DNA from 4 places in the Chelatococcus sp. YT9 genome. Region 1 is predicted to be linked to each of the others. Evidence: riboswitches for the same ligand, from Rfam matches in the RefSeq annotation. Region 1 holds a riboswitch; each other region holds the start of a gene.
What was found. A riboswitch is a leader RNA that binds a small molecule or an ion and turns the genes downstream of it on or off. The one in region 1 is predicted to bind cobalamin.
Positions count from the first base shown of each region.

Region 2: linked by a shared signal. The riboswitch ahead of metE (5-methyltetrahydropteroyltriglutamate--homocysteine S-methyltransferase) and the one ahead of KIO76_RS24860 (ABC transporter ATP-binding protein) in region 1 are both predicted to bind cobalamin.
Region 3: linked by a shared signal. The riboswitch ahead of KIO76_RS30055 (DUF1852 domain-containing protein) and the one ahead of KIO76_RS24860 (ABC transporter ATP-binding protein) in region 1 are both predicted to bind cobalamin.
Region 4: linked by a shared signal. The riboswitch ahead of KIO76_RS07635 (ribonucleoside-diphosphate reductase subunit alpha) and the one ahead of KIO76_RS24860 (ABC transporter ATP-binding protein) in region 1 are both predicted to bind cobalamin.

Region 1 covers NZ_JAHBRW010000002.1:1,049,272-1,053,129, forward strand. Annotated here, with positions in the region: gene KIO76_RS24845 (amidoligase family protein) at 1-366, opposite strand, end outside; gene KIO76_RS24850 (hypothetical protein) at 402-638, opposite strand; gene KIO76_RS24855 (TerC family protein) at 680-1,435, opposite strand; cobalamin riboswitch at 1,820-2,028, shown strand; gene KIO76_RS24860 (ABC transporter ATP-binding protein) at 2,150-3,019, shown strand; gene KIO76_RS24865 (ABC transporter substrate-binding protein) at 3,016-3,858, shown strand, end outside.
Region 2 covers NZ_JAHBRW010000003.1:170,566-174,423, forward strand. Annotated here, with positions in the region: gene istB (IS21-like element helper ATPase IstB) at 1-331, opposite strand, end outside; gene istA (IS21 family transposase) at 331-1,830, opposite strand; gene KIO76_RS29895 (hypothetical protein) at 2,112-2,198, shown strand; cobalamin riboswitch at 2,354-2,556, shown strand; gene metE (5-methyltetrahydropteroyltriglutamate--homocysteine S-methyltransferase) at 2,669-3,858, shown strand, end outside.
Region 3 covers NZ_JAHBRW010000003.1:205,263-209,120, forward strand. Annotated here, with positions in the region: gene KIO76_RS30050 (methionine synthase) at 334-1,362, opposite strand; gene KIO76_RS30055 (DUF1852 domain-containing protein) at 1,390-2,373, opposite strand; cobalamin riboswitch at 2,537-2,749, opposite strand; gene istB (IS21-like element helper ATPase IstB) at 2,916-3,710, opposite strand; partial or broken gene istA (IS21 family transposase) at 3,700-3,858, opposite strand, start outside.
Region 4 covers NZ_JAHBRW010000001.1:1,704,471-1,708,328, forward strand. Annotated here, with positions in the region: gene zapE (cell division protein ZapE) at 1-504, opposite strand, end outside; gene KIO76_RS07625 (YqaA family protein) at 658-1,239, shown strand; gene KIO76_RS07630 (disulfide bond formation protein B) at 1,276-1,788, shown strand; cobalamin riboswitch at 1,851-2,059, shown strand; gene KIO76_RS07635 (ribonucleoside-diphosphate reductase subunit alpha) at 2,174-3,858, shown strand, end outside.

The DNA.
Region 1 (3,858 bases):
ACCGTGACCGCCAGCACCCGCCTGGTGCAAGATACGCACGGCTCGGTCGATTTCGGGTAGCTTGGCGGTGGGCAAGGGGTCCGTGACAAGTTCCCGCGGCACGAATGGCGATAGCAGCCTTCCGAGTGACCGCGTTATCCAGGGATGTAACCAGGGCCACGGATTGTCCGCGCGCCTCGCGTGCACATGGCGGACATCCAATTCGACGCGAAGTCTCCCAAACGTCTCCGTGTGAACAGAAAAGGCGTAGGGATCTTCCTCCATGACCTCTCCGGAAAACGCCTTGGCCAAGGCAAGGGCCGCGCTTCTCGGGGAGATTCGCGTGAACTCGACCCCGACTTCTCGGGTCGCTACCTCGGGCAGCATCGCTGGAAGAGGATGAAACGCGTAACTTGCATACACTAGCAGCGATCCTTCGTCAGCAAAGCCAGCATGTGCTCCTGGTCTGGCGGGTTACATCCAACGAATTGTGCCGGTTCATAAAGCCGATGGCAGGCAGGCAGGTGTTTTTCAGCGATGAGCCGCGGCGCCGCGCGGCTCGGATGGCTGCCGTCCGACGTGGACCGGGGCGTCGGCCATCCAAGCGAGCATGGCTTGTCCTTGGCGGCCGTCTCACGCGGCGTGGTCTGGATTGACATCCGCGCTCCTGATCGGCCAGCGGCCTCCAGCTACCGGCCCGTTATCGCTCTGCCGAGGTGTCAGACCTTGCTTTGCGACGCGCGGCGCGGCGGGAAAGCATGTTCAAGCCTTCGATTAGACCTGAAAACGCCATAGCCGCGTAGATGTAGCCCTTCGGGACATGCGCACCGAAGCCCTCCGCAATCAACGTCATCCCGATCATCAGAAGGAATCCCAGCGCGAGCATGACGACGGTCGGATTATCATGGATGAATGTCGCTAGAGGATTGGCTGCCAGGAGCATGACCGTCACTGCGACGATCACCGCAATGACCATGATCATGACGATATCGGTCATTCCAACGGCTGTGATGATGCTGTCCAGCGAGAAGACAAGATCGAGCAGCAGGATCTGCACGATCGCAGATCCAAACGTCATCGTGGCTTTGGCAGTATCGAATATGTCGCCACTCGGCGTCGGATCGACATTGTGGTGAATCTCCTTCGTCGCTTTCCAGACGAGAAAGAGCCCGCCCGCGATGAGAATAATGTCGCGCCACGAAAATGCGTGCCCGAAAATTGCGAAGACAGGCTGCGTCAGGGTCACAATGATTGCGATCGTGCCGAGCAGCCCAAGCCGGAGGAACAACGCCAGGCCGATCCCGATCCGGCGGGCTCGCGACCGCTGATGCTCGGGCAGCTTATTGGTGAGAATTGAAATGAAGATGAGGTTGTCGATGCCGAGCACCACCTCCATCACAACGAGCGTCACGAGTGCCACCAAGGTCGTTGGATCCGTGATCCAAGAGAAATCCATTCAGTTCTAGTCCTTTCAATTGACGACGAGATGCAGCCCAGCGGCTGAGACATTTTGGATCGCTTGGCGGCCGAGCCTCAATATAGGTGAGCGATACGCCGACGCCAGCGACAGCCTTGACGAGATGCCCACGATCGCGAGGTGACGAGCCGGGCGCGGTGACCGCCCGAGGCCTGCTCGCCAAACATGTCGGGCGTCGAGAACCGCTGTGGCCGCCAACAGCCTCGACATATCTGTTGCACAACCGCCCCTCGATGATACGCGGCTAGCGAGGTGGGATCTCATTGACCCTTTGCGAAGCGTGGTGTAGCCAATGGCAATTGAAACGTTATCACATTACATAAATTGTGGCGGTGGCGTGTTGCGGTCATGGTGCGTCTGTACTACAAGGCATGTGTGTTGGTGCCCCGCCTCGGCGGGGTGAAACGGGAATACGGTGAGCGTCGCAACCTCTGGTTCAAACGCGAAGCCGTAGCTGCCCCCGCAACTGTGAGCGGTAGCAAAGGGCAAGACGCCACTGGCCTCGACTGGCTGGGAAGGCGCCCTAAGCAAGAACCGCAAGCCAGGAGACCGGCCAGCACGACATTGCCAATCCGTCGGTGGGACGGAGGAGGAGGTTTCGTGGCTCATCCAATAGCCATGCCCAAGGCATGGGCGCGATCACCATTGGCGCGTGCGCGGCGCAATCGTCATTCCTGCGCGAATGACTGATCCATGTCTTCGATAGATCATCCGACACACGGGTTCACGGCACGCGAGCCCATGGCTGCGCGCGAGCGTGTCCGGACCGACGCGGCAAAGCTGACGGTCACGGACCTCAATTTCTCGATCGCCCAACGCAAGCTCCTAGATGGCATCATGCTGTCGCTCGCTCCCGGCGAGCGCTTTGGCATTATTGGACCAAACGGCAGCGGCAAATCCACGCTCCTGCGTTGCCTGTATGCCTGGCATCGGCCTGACAGCGGCCAAGTATGCCTGAACGGCCAGGATCTCTTCACGCTGGATGCGACCAAGCGGGCATGCGAAGTTGCCGTACTCGCTCAGCATGCGGAGGCGAGCCTCGGGCTGACCATAGAGGAAGTGGTGGCGCTTGGGCGTCTTCCGCACCGCCGGTTGCCGAAACATGAACGCGCCGATGACGACGACGCAATCGAACGAGCGCTCACGGCCGTTGACATGCTGGCGTGGCGGCAGCGTTCCTTCGCGCCTCTCTCGGGTGGCGAGAAGCAGCGCGTGCTTTTTGCCCGCGCGCTAGCGCAGCAGCCTTCCATCCTTATTCTCGATGAGCCGACGAATCACCTCGATATTCGCCATCAACTGATGGTGCTCGAGGTGGCACGCAGCCAGAACATCACCGTCATCGCAACGTTGCATGATCTCAACATCGCGGCGCGCTGGTGTGATCGCCTGTGCCTGCTCGACCAGGGGCGCATTCGCCGGATCGGGCCTCCCGAGACGGTGCTGGATCCCGTGCTGATCGGCGCTGTCTACGGTGTAGACGTGGAGCGGGATCGTGATCCGCGTACAGGCCACCCACGATTGAGCTTTCACCTTCCGCTCCAGACGTCAGGATCCGTCCTATGATACTGTCATTCAAAACGATGCGGTGGCTTGCCGGCATGGCCGCCATCGGCGTCCTCGCCCTCTCGCACGCACCCTCCTTTGCCTATCCGGTCGAAGTCCAGTCCTGTTTTGACAAGGTGACCTTCGACGCGCCGCCGAAACGGCCAGTTGTCAACGATTTCAACATGGTTCAGACGGTGCTCGACATGGGCCTTATCGACCGTTTCGTCGGCGTTGCAGGTATCGGCGGCGTGAAGAAGGGCGTTGACGATCCTGAAGGCGCACTCGCTGCAAGGCCGCAGTTTTCCGAACGCTATCCGACGATGGAAGCCATTCTCGGCCAGGACGCCGATTTCTACTTCGCCGGCTGGCAATATGGTTTCAGCGAGGCCACGGGCGTCACTCCGCAAAAGCTGGCCGACCTCGGAGTGAAGACCTACGTGCTCTATGAGAGCTGCATTCGCATCGGACCGAGGCCTCCCGTCTCGATGGACACCATGTATGCTGATGTCCTGGCGCTCGGCCGCATCTTCAACGTCGAGGATAAAGCCGAAGCAATGGTGGCGGATTTCCGCAAGCGCGTCGCGGCGGTGACGGAGCGCACGGCCAAGGCTGAGCGGCGGCCGCGCATCATGTATTGCGGCGACTGCAACAGCGACACGCCGCCGCGCTCCATCGGAGCAGAGGGTATGCCGCGTCACCTCTTCAATCTCGCGGGTGGCGAGAATATCTTTGACGATATCAAGGACTCCTATGTTCCCGTGAGCTGGGACGCAGTGGTCGAGCGGGATCCGGAGTGGATCGTGATCTCAAATCCACGCATCCCGCCCGAGCAAAGCATCGCTTATCTGACGTCTGCT
Region 2 (3,858 bases), on a different contig from region 1:
TGCCGGTCCCGGTGCCTCCGACCAGGACGACATTGCGCTGATGAGCCAGGAAGTTCCCGCCGGCGAGATCATGGACGAGCGTCTCGTTGATCGGGGTGCCGTCGAAGGCGAAGTCGGCGACATCCTTGGCGAGCGGCAGCTTGGCGATGGTGATCTGATACTTGATCGAACGAGCCTGCTTCTCGGCGATCTCGGCTGCGAGCAGGTCGCCGACGACGCGCTGCGGCTCGTGCTGGCGCTTCACCGCCGAGGCGATGATCTCGTCGAAGGCGGCCTTCATGCCATAGAGCTTGAGCTCGCCCATGGTGGCGAGAATCTCCGAGCGTTCCATCACACGGCTCTCCTGAGGCTGTCGTAGCGGGCACAATCGGCGGTGGGCTCATGGCGCAGGCGCAACGCATCGGGCGTCATGATCGTGATCGCTGCCGCGGGCTCGCGGCGCCGGGCCAGGATGTTGATGATCACGTCGGCGGAGTGGACGCCCTGCCGAAGGGCGTCCGCGCAGGCAGCTTCGACGGCGGGCAACCCGTCGCTCAGCACCGCGGTCAGGATCTCGACCATCTGCCGATCGCCGTCTTGAACGGCCGCGAGCTTGCGCCGGACCCGATCGATCGCGCCGGGCAGGACCCAATCCTTGAAGGGGGCGCCGTTACGCAGGGCTCCCGGCTTGCGAGCCAGCACCGGGACATAGTGCCAAGGATCGTAGATGGTCTGGTCGCGGCCATAGCAGCGGGGATGCTCGCCGACGATACGCCCGTCCTGGCGCAGCTCGACCCGATCGGCATAGGCGCGGATCTCGACGGGACGCCCGACCGCACTCGCGATGACCGAGTACTTGTTGTTGTCGAAGCGCACGAGGCAGGTCTTCGACACCGAGGCTGGCAGTGAGTGGAAACCATCGAACCGCCCCGCGTAAGGCACCAGGCTCGGGCGCTCGGCTTCGAACATCTCCCAGATCGTGCGGTCACGCTGTTCGGGATGGCGGTGAGCCTTGGCGTAGCGGAGCACCTGATCCATCAGCCAGGCGTTCAACTCGTCGTAGTTCTTGACCCGCAGCCGTGGGGCGAAGAAGCGCTCGCGCACGAGCCCGACCTGGTTCTCGACCTGCCCCTTCTCCCAGCCCGAGGCCGGCGTACAGGCGACGGGATCGACCAGGTAATGGCTGCACATCTGCTGGAAGCGGCGATTATAGGCCCGCTCCTTGCCGACGAAGATCGTCTCCACCGCGGTCTTCATGTTGTCGTAGATGCCGCGCGTGCAGGCGCCCTTGAAGAAGGCGAAGGCCCGGTCATGGGCGTCGAAGACCATCTCCTGGCTCTCGCGCGGATAGGCCCGCACGAACAGCATGCGCGAGTGACAAAGCCGGACATGCGCCACCTTCACCTGGGTCGTCGCGCCATTGATGACGACGATCTCGTGGCTCCAGTCGAACTGATAGGCCTCGCCGGGCGCGAAGCTCAAAGGCACATAGGCGTCGGCCGTGACGGCGGATTGCTCGCGGCGCCAGCCTCGCGCATAGCGACGCACGGCATCGTATCCGCCCTCGTAGCCGAGATCCCGCAGTTCTTCGAAGAGCCGGATCAGCGTCAGGCGCTCGCGGGCCGGCTTGCCGTCGTTCGCCATCAGCAGCCGATCCAGCTCAGGGCGCCAGGGTCCAATCTTCGGCTGCGGCTGAACCTTCCGCTCATACTCGAACGACGTCGCACCCGAGCGTAGCACCTTCCGCACCGTGTTCCGGGAGACATGCAGCTCGCGGGCGATCTCCTTGATCGTCTTCCCACGGATCGAAAACTCGCGCCGGATCCGCGCAATCGTATCCACGCCCTTCATCCCCCGCCCGCCCATCCGAAACCAGGACGGGCAGTCTCACCGAAACCGGCTCAAGGGGGTCAAAGTTGGACGCCGATCCCCCGCCTCATGGGGTCAAACTTGCACGCCGAAACACAATCCAGCGCAAGGCGCCAGGCCTCGACTTCGGCTGCAGTTGAACTTTCTGCGCATATTCAAAGGACATCGCGAGCGAACGCAACACCTTCCGAACTGTGTTCCGAGACACATGCAGATGGTGACGCATCTCTTTGATCGACTTTACGGAAACAGGCTTCTACGGCGTGAAATGCACGCCGCACTACGATATGGGCATGGTCATGCTCATTCAGGTCGGTACCGAAGAACCCTCCTCAGCTGCCTTGCCGTAAGGAATGCCAAAAGATGCGGCGAAACGCTTTGGGCAGATCATTGAACGCGCCAGAAAAGCTTCGGCGAAGTAAGTTCGTGTCAGCTTGAAGGACGTCCCGCGACGTAGAGATATAAACAATTCTTTATATAACGTTGACTTCCCTCTCCCGGCATCTCAAGATGCCCATGCCATGGTTCCCTGACATGCCGGCTGCGGCGCGTCGGGGCTAAGAGGGAAGCCGGTGAAATGCCGGCGCTGCCCCCGCAACTGTAAGCGGCGAGCCGATGCCCACGATGTCACTTAGGCGATAGCCTTGGGAAGACGGGTGGAGGCGACGACCTGCGAGCCAGGAGACCTGCCGTGGCGAACAACGTCCACGGGCGGGGTGTCCCGGTGGTGCGCTCGACGGCTCGCCCGGATCTCTGTTCGGCCGGGCGATCGTCCCGCGTCCGCTCTGGCCTTTGCCCCCAAACTTTTGGGGTTAAGCCTATGTCTCAACTATCATCCGTTGCCGTCGCGACGCTCGGCACGCCGCGCATCGGTCCGCGCCGCGAACTCAAGATCGCGCTTGAGAATTTCTGGTCCGGCAAGTCCAACGAGAAGGCACTTCTGGAAGCCGCCGCAGCTCTGCGCGCGGCCAACTGGGCGCGCCAGAAATCCCAGGGGATCACGGTCATTCCCTCCAATGACTTTTCCTTCTACGATCAGGTACTCGACACCAGCGTGATGGTCGGCGCCATCCCCGCGGCCTATGGCTGGACGGGCGGACCAGTATCGCTTGCGACCTATTTCGCGATGGCGCGCGGGTCGCAGGGTGATGAGCAACGTAACGCCTGCGGCCATAGCCACCACGATCATGGCGCGTCCCACGGCGTGCCGGCACAGGAAATGACGAAGTGGTTCGACACCAACTATCATTACATGGTGCCAGAATTCGAAGCCGGGCAGCGCTTCGAACTCGCCTCGCTCAAGGCGGTCGATGAATACCGCGAGGCAAAGTCCCTCGGCTTCGAGACCCGTCCGGTCCTGCTCGGCCCCGTCACCTTCCTGCGCCTCGGCAAGGCAAAGGATCCGTCCTTCGACCCGCTGACGCTTCTGGGTGATCTGCTGCCGGTCTATGTCGATGTCCTGCGCCGGCTTGCCGCCAATGGCGCGACATGGGTCCAGATCGACGAGCCCTGCCTGGTGCTCGATCTCGACGAACCCGCGCGCGAGGCGCTGCGTCGCACCTATGCGCTGTTCGCCCATGCCTTGCCGGATCTGAAAATCATGCTCGCCACCTATTTCGGCGGCATCGGCGATAACCTGGACACCGCGCTCTCGCTGCCCGTCGCGGGCCTCCATATCGATCTGGTGCGTGCGCCGGAGCAGCGCGATGCTGTTCTCGCCAAGGCGCCGCGTGGCATCGTCCTGTCACTAGGTGTCGTCGATGGCCGCAATATCTGGCGCACGGATCTCGAGAAAATCCTTTCCCGCGTGGCGCCCGTCGCCGCCAAGCGCGGCACCGACCATGTCCAGATCGCGCCATCCTGCTCGCTGCTGCACAGCCCGATCGACCTCGAACTGGAAACGAACCTCGATTCCGAAGTGAAGGGCTGGCTCGCCTTCGCCGTGCAGAAGATGGGTGAACTGGCGACACTCGGCCGCGCGCTCACGGAGGGACGCGACAGCGTCAAGGA
Region 3 (3,858 bases), on a different contig from region 1:
CTGCCGAGACTCAGCAATCCCGGAGCCCCACGACGTAGCCGCGGGGCGTGCCCAGGCAAATGCCGGAGGCTACCGTCGGCCTGGAGCCGCGCCCACAGCTGCCATTGAGCGCGCCCCAAAAGCCAGTCCTCCTCCAGAACGAACGCTCTGCTGGAAAGAAACTGGGGAAACGTCACATTATACCTATATTTGCCACTCAAGCGTGCATAGGGCGGGTAAAGCCGATGCAGTTGAGCAATTGCCCGTGTTCGTGGTCTCGGCGGAAACGCCTCTTGCACGCCGGATCGGCATTACCATTTCGACGAAGCGGGTAAGCCGATCCCGGAAACGCTCCTAGGCCGAGAGTTCTTTGCGGACGATTTCTGCGCCTGCACTTAAAGCGCTCAGCTTGCCTCTTGCCACTCGACGAGAGAGGGGCGCCATGCCGCAATTGGTGCAGGGGTACAGTTTGTCGGCATCGACAAACTGAAGGGCCTTCCGGAGAGTGTTGGCGACTTCTTCCGGGGTCTCAATAGTATTGGACGCCACGTCGATGGCCCCCACCATCACCTTCTTACCTCGAACCAGTTCAATGAGATCTATCGGAACGTGCGAGTTGTGGCATTCCAGCGAGATCAGATCGATACTGGATTTTTGCAGCTTGGGGAAAGACTCCTCATATTGCCGCCACTCCGACCCCAGAGTCTTCTTCCAGTCCGTGTTGGCCTTGATGCCGTAACCATAGCAAATATGGACGGCGGTCTCGCATTTGAGGCCTTCGATAGCCTTTTCCAGGGTGGCAACACCCCAGGCATTCACGTCGTCGAAGAAGACATTGAATGCGGGCTCGTCGAATTGGATGATGTCGACACCCGCAGCCTCCAACTCCCTTGCTTCCTCATTGAGGATCTTTGCGAATTCCCAGGCTAGTTTTTCGCGGCTTTTATAGTGGCTGTCATAGAGCGTATCGATCATGGTCATCGGACCCGGCAGAGCCCATTTGATAGGCTGCTTGGTCTGCTGGCGCAGAAACTTGGCGTCTTCCACAAAAACCGGCTTTTGCCTTGACACCGCGCCGACGACTGTCGGGACGCTCGCATCATACCGATCGCGAATTCTCACCGTCTCGCGCTTCTCGAAATCAACACCGTCGAGGTGCTCGATGAACGTCGTGACGAAATGCTGGCGCGTTTGCTCGCCATCGCTGACGATATCGATGCCTGCCTGTCGTTGATCGTCCAGAGCCAAACGGAGGGCATCCCGTTTGCCCTCGATCAAGTCTTCACCATGCAGTTTCCAGGGCGACCAAAGCTTCTCAGGCTGAGCGAGCCAGGAGGGTTTCGGCAAGCTGCCGGCGGTTGACGTGGGCAACAGTGTTCTCATGACAGGCGACCTTGTTGTTTCGTGTAATCAAAGAGCGTAATTGGCAGACCACCGCTCAAGAAGGGTCTTGTACGGTTTGATGAAGTGCTCTTCGGCAAACCTGCCTTGCTCAATAGCCAGCCGGCTGCGCTCTTCTCGATCGTAGACAATTCGCGTTACGGAATAATCCTGATACTTCAGACTTGGCTGATAGCAGGCCCCTGCTGCGGAACTAGCATTGTAAATCTCAGGTCGATAGATCTTTTGGAACGTTTCCATCGTGCTGATAGTACTGATTAGCTCAAGATTTGTGTAATCGCAAACTAGGTCGCCGTTGAAATAGAAGGCTAAAGGCGCGACGCTGTCCGGGGGCATGAAAAAGCGAACGTTCAATCCCATTTTCTGGAAGTACAAATCGGTCGAAGACAATTCATCCTGCTCGTACTCGACACCCAATACAGGGTGCTGATTCCCAGTTCGACGATATGTTTTGCTGCTTGAGACACTCAGGCATATGATCGGCGGTTTGCGGAAGTGCTCGTTGTAAACATCTGAGTTTATGAAATTTTTGAACAGGTTGCCATGCAGATTGCCAAAATTGTCTGGTATGCTGAAGTCCGGGCGGTCCTGATTGTGCTCCGATAGCAATACGCTGAAGTCGTAATCTCGTACGTAAGAGGAAAAATTATTCCCCAGGATACCCCGGATTCGCTTATTGCTGGCTCGATCGACGATGTTCGTCTCCAGCATCTCAATTAGAGGGAACGGCTCATCGTTTCCTTCAGCACCTACATTCATCTGAACTGAAATGATTTCGAGCTCGACAGAATAACGATCGCCTTTTGGGTTATCCCAATGCGCCAGAGCGTTGAAACGATTGTCAATCATCCGCAGGGCGTTGCGTAGGTTCTCCTGGCGGCCCTCCCCTCGGGCCAAGTTAGCAAAGTTGGTGGTGATACGCGTATTGTCTGAGGGACGATAATCCTCATCAAAACGAATGCGCTTAAGGCTGAACGCAAAATCGGCGCTCATCGTGACCGGCCGTCGATCGACAAGGGGTACGCCAGAGGCGGCGACTTGAGTTGCGGTTTGAAACATGACTTACCCCAATGAGTTGGGGCAGGGATCAGCGGACACATAGCAAGTCAGGCCGCTATGCGACCTCCGCTACGGCACACCGGGACACCCCGCCCGTGGACGTTATTTCGCCAAGGCAGGTCTCCTGGCTCACGGGTCGTCGCCTCCGTCCGTCTTCCCAGGGGTTCACCCCAGTGACACGCTGGACATCAGCTCGCCGCTTACAGTTGCGGGGGCAGCGCCGGCATTCCTTGTTACGGGGCACCGGCTTCCCTCTTAGCCCCAGCGCGTTGCACGCAACGACCGGGGAACCTAGGCAGCCGCACATTCCTGCAATTCTCGCAGGAAGTCAATTGGGCATAAAGAAATGTTTATATCTTTATCGAGATTTTGACGGGCAATTTTGCGGCGCCGGCATTTCCTGCCTTGTTGATTTCCGCCGAGAAGTGACCCTGGATTTCCACTGAGAAGTGACCCGGGCTGATGGTGGTCTGGGGTCAAGTGGTGGTCAAGTTTCGCGGCTTCTCCCTGGTTGGCTTTGGTGGCTTTGCCGAGCTGCTCTTGAAGCGGAAGCTGTCATTGCCGGTCTCGAGGATATGGCAGTGATGGGTGAGCCGGTCGAGCAAGGCTGTGGTCATCTTGGCGTCGCCGAAGACGGTAGCCCATTCGGAGAAGCTGAGATTGGTGGTGATGACCACGCTGGTGCGCTCATAGAGCTTGCTCAGCAAGTGGAACAGCAAGGCGCCGCCGGAGGCGCTGAACGGCAGGTAGCCGAGCTCATCGAGGATGACGAGATCGGCATGGACGAGCCGGCCGGCGATCTGACCGGCTTTGCCCTGAGCCTTTTCCTGTTCGAGGGCGTTGACGAGCTCGACGGTGGAGAAGAAGCGGACCCGCCTGTGATGATGCTCGACGGCGTGGACGCCAAGAGCCGTGGCGATGTGGGTCTTGCCGGTGCCCGGCCCTCCGATCAGGACGACGTTGTGCGCGTCGTCGAGGAACTCGCAGCGATGGAGCTGGCGCACGAGCGCCTCGTTGACCTCGCTGCTGGTGAAGTCGAAGCCGGCGAGGTCGCGATAGGCCGGGAAGCGCGCGGCCTTGAGCTGGTAGGCGGTCGATCGCACCTCCCGCTCGGCGGTCTCGGCCTTCAGGAGTTGCGAGAGGATCGGCATGGCAGCCTCGAAGGCGGGAGACCCCTGTTCGGTGAGTTCGGCGACGGCTTGCGCCATGCCGTGCATCTTGAGGCTTCTCAGCATGATGACGATGGCTCCGCTGGCCGGATCATGACGCATGGCGTGCCTCCCTGGCTCGACGCAGGGCGTCATAGCGTTCCACATTGGCCTGAGGCTCGGTGGTCAGCGTGAGAGAGGCAGGAGCCAGGATGGGTGGCGTGCTCAGCGGCGTGCCGTCGATCAGCCGGTGCAGCAGGTTGAGGATGTG
Region 4 (3,858 bases), on a different contig from region 1:
CACCGCGAATTCGTCGAAGCACAGCAGCTCGGCTTCCCGCGCGAGCTCGGTCGCGACATGGGGAATTGGATCCGTGTCCTTTTCCTCGCCGCGCTTCACCCGCTGCCGGAAGCTGAAAATGCGCTCGTGAACATCGCTCATGAAGGCGTGGAAATGCGCCCGCCGTTTGAGCGCAACCGGAGCTGCCTCGAAGAAGAGGTCCATCAGCATGGTCTTGCCGCGGCCGACAGAGCCCCAAACATAGAGCCCACGAACGGCCGGCCCGTTGTCGCGCTCACGCCGGCCCAGCAGCCACGCGAAGGGGCGCTTTGGCGCGGTCTTGGCCTTCTCAGCCTGCCGGAGTGTCTCCACGAGCCGATCGAGTTGTGCGATGAGCGCGAGCTGTGCCTCGTCACGCTCCACCGTGCCCGTAGCGACGAGCGCTTCGTAGCGCGCCGCAACGGATTCACCGGCTGCTGCCGGCAGTTCCTGGCGGTGTGTTGGGGGGCGAGAATGAACGGTCACGCACCACGCAATAACGCTTTCGGGGCTCAAGAACAATCGTGCGTCCGTGCGCGCCTGGAAAACCGTGGCGTGAGTGCCGCGGCCTTGCGGATTTGGTAACCGCAACGCGTGATGGCGATAGACAAGATCGCCGTCGCAGCTTAAGCGGTCCGCATGCTGCGCCGCCTCTACGACTGGACATTGTCGCTTGCCGCAAGCCCTCGCGCTGCCTGGGCGCTGGCGCTCGTCTCTTTCGCCGAAAGCTCGTTCTTTCCGGTTCCCCCGGATGTGCTTCTCGTCCCCATGGCGCTGGCCCGGCCGGACAAGGCCTTCTTTTATGCCGGCGTGTGCACGGTCGCATCGGTCGTCGGCGGCCTGTTCGGCTATGCCATCGGTGCGCTGCTCTATGACACCCTCGGCGCCTGGATCATCCAGGCGTACGGGTATGGCGACAATGTCGAAGCTTTCCGGCAGGCCTATGCCGCCTATGGCGAGTGGATCATCCTGATCAAGGGTCTCACGCCGATCCCCTATAAGCTTGTCACCATCACATCCGGCTTTGCGGGCTATGATCTTTTCTGGTTCACGATACTGTCAATCATCACGCGAGGCCTGCGGTTCTATATTCTCGCCGCGCTGGTCAACCGTTTCGGGGCACCCGCCAAGGAAATCCTGGAGCGCAACCTCGGTCTGGCCGCAATCATCCTGTTTGCCACCATCATCGGCGGTTTCGTGGCTGTCCGCTATATATTCTAGGGGCGCATCGCAGGCGCCTCGCCTCACGAGCGTTCAATGTCCCTTCTCTCGCGTCCGCGCCTCATTGCATTAACGATTCTCGTCATTTGCGTCGCCCTCATCGGCGGCGCCTATTACTTTGAATATGTGCTGGGCCTGATGCCCTGCGAGCTCTGTCTGAAGCAGCGCCAGCCCTACTATCTTGCGATGCCCGTGGCGGCGGCGCTCGCGATCCTCCCCGATGAGCGGCGTGACCGGCTGTTCGGAAGCCTGCGCTGGATCGGCTTCGGCATCCTCGTCATCGCATTCCTCTATAATGCCGGCCTCGGGGTCTACCACAGCGGCGCCGAATGGCATTTGTGGCAGGGCCCCGCGGATTGCACGGGTCCGGTCAGCAACAATGTTGGCCTGAATGATTTCCTCAAGAACTTGCAGACCACCCGCGTCGTGCGCTGTGACGAGGCGGCCTGGCGTTTTCTCGGGGTGTCGCTAGCAGGATGGAGTGCTTTCGCCTCGCTCGGCTTGGCTGTCTTGGCGCTGGCTGGGCTCAGGACAGCGAGGAAGCGTTAACCCTGAGCGTGATCCCGGTCGGCAGCCATATCGCATATATTGACATAATGCGTCGGATACCCCCTATATCTAGTGGTCACGGTCGCTCGATTCGAGCGCGAGAGAGGGAATTCGGACACGGCGTTCGTGCGTCGTGAGGCCGGAGCTGCCCCCGCAACTGTAAGTGGCGAGTCTGCGTCCAACTGACGTCACTGACGCCGCAAGGCGTCGGGAAGGCAGGGCGTGGCCGGAGACCCACAGCCAGGAGACCTGCCGCGACGATTGAGATTGTCCTCGGGCGGGGTGCCCCGGTGGATCGCCAGGGCCAGCGTCGGCGTGACAGCCGAACGTTTTCGCTCGCGCGTCCGCTCGGCCTTTGCCCCCACATCATTGGGGTTTGTTGCCGATGTCCCTGACGACCGAAACCGCAGCCCAACCGTCCCACACGTCCAGGATGGCGATGGAGATGCCCCGCGCTGCCGCGGAGCCGGGCTACAAGCTCATCCGCCGCAACGGTGCCGTGACGCCATTCGACCCGTCCAAGATCGCCATCGCCTTGACCAAGGCCTTCCTCGCCGTCGAGGGATCGGGCGCCGCCGCCTCGCGCCGGGTGCATGACATCGTGGCGGATCTCACCGACCAGATCGTCACTGCGCTGATGCGCCGCGCCGATGCTGGGCGCACCTTTCACATCGAGGATGTGCAGGACCAGGTCGAGCTCGCGCTGATGCGTAGCGAGCACCACAAGGTGGCGCGCGCCTATGTGCTCTATCGCGAGGAGCGGGCGCGCGAGCGGGCTCGCGCCGCCGGTGAGGCGAAGGCGGTGACGCCCGAGCCGCGCCTTCGCATGAAGGGCGCCGACGGCGAGCTCGTGCCGCTCGACGAGGCCTGCCTTGCCGCCATCATCGCGGAAGCCTGCGCCGGCCTCGAAGGCGTGGCGCCGGAGGCAATCCTCGCGGAGGCGCGCCGCAACCTTTACGATGGCATCAGCCGGGACGAGCTGGCGCTCGCGCCGATCCTCGCGGCCCGCACCCTCGTTGAAACCGAGCCGGACTATGCCAAGGTCTCGGCGCGGCTCCTGAACGACAAGCTGCGGCGCGAGGCCCTGAGCTTCGTCTTCGGCCGGACGGAGGAGGCGGCCCAGGCCGAGATGGCCGAGCGCTACCCGAGCTATTTCCATGCCTATGTGAAGACGGGCATCGACAACGAACTGCTCGATCCGGAACTCGCGCGGTTCGACTTGACGCGTCTTGCCGCCGCGCTGAAGCCCGAGCGCGACCTCAATTTCGACTATCTCGGCTTCCAGACGCTCTACGACCGCTATTTCCTGCATGTGCGCGGCACCCGGTTCGAGCTGGCGCAGGCCTTCTTCATGCGCGTCGCCATGGGGGTTGCCCTGCGCGAGGTGGACCGGGAGGAGAAGGCGATCGAATTCTATGATCTCCTCTCATCCTTCCATTTCATGTGCTCGACGCCGACGCTGTTCAATGCCGGCACGCGCCGCTCGCAGCTCGCCTCCTGCTTCCTGACGACGGTGTCGGACGACCTCGACGGCATCTTCAAGGCCATCAAGGACAATGCCCTGCTCGCCAAATATTCCGGTGGTCTCGGCAATGACTGGACGCCGGTGCGCGGCCTCGGTGCCCATATCAAGGGCACCAACGGTGAGAGCCAGGGCGTCGTGCCCTTCCTGAAGGTGGCCAACGACACGGCGATAGCCGTGAACCAGGGCGGCAAGAGGAAGGGCGCGGTCTGCGCCTATCTCGAGACCTGGCACGTGGATATCGAGGAATTCCTCGATCTCAGGAAGAACACCGGCGACGACCGCCGCCGCACCCACGACATGAACACCGCCAACTGGGTGCCGGACCTCTTCATGCAGCGCGTCGAGGCGGACGGCCCGTGGACGCTGTTCTCGCCGGACGAGGTGCCGGACCTGCACGATCTCTACGGGCCAGCCTTCCGCGAGGCTTACGAGGCCTATGAGGCGAAGGCCGCGCGCGGGGAGATGAAGGTGTCCAAGCAGGTCCGGGCGCTTGACCTCTGGCGGCGCATGCTGACCATGCTGTTCGAGACCGGCCATCCCTGGCT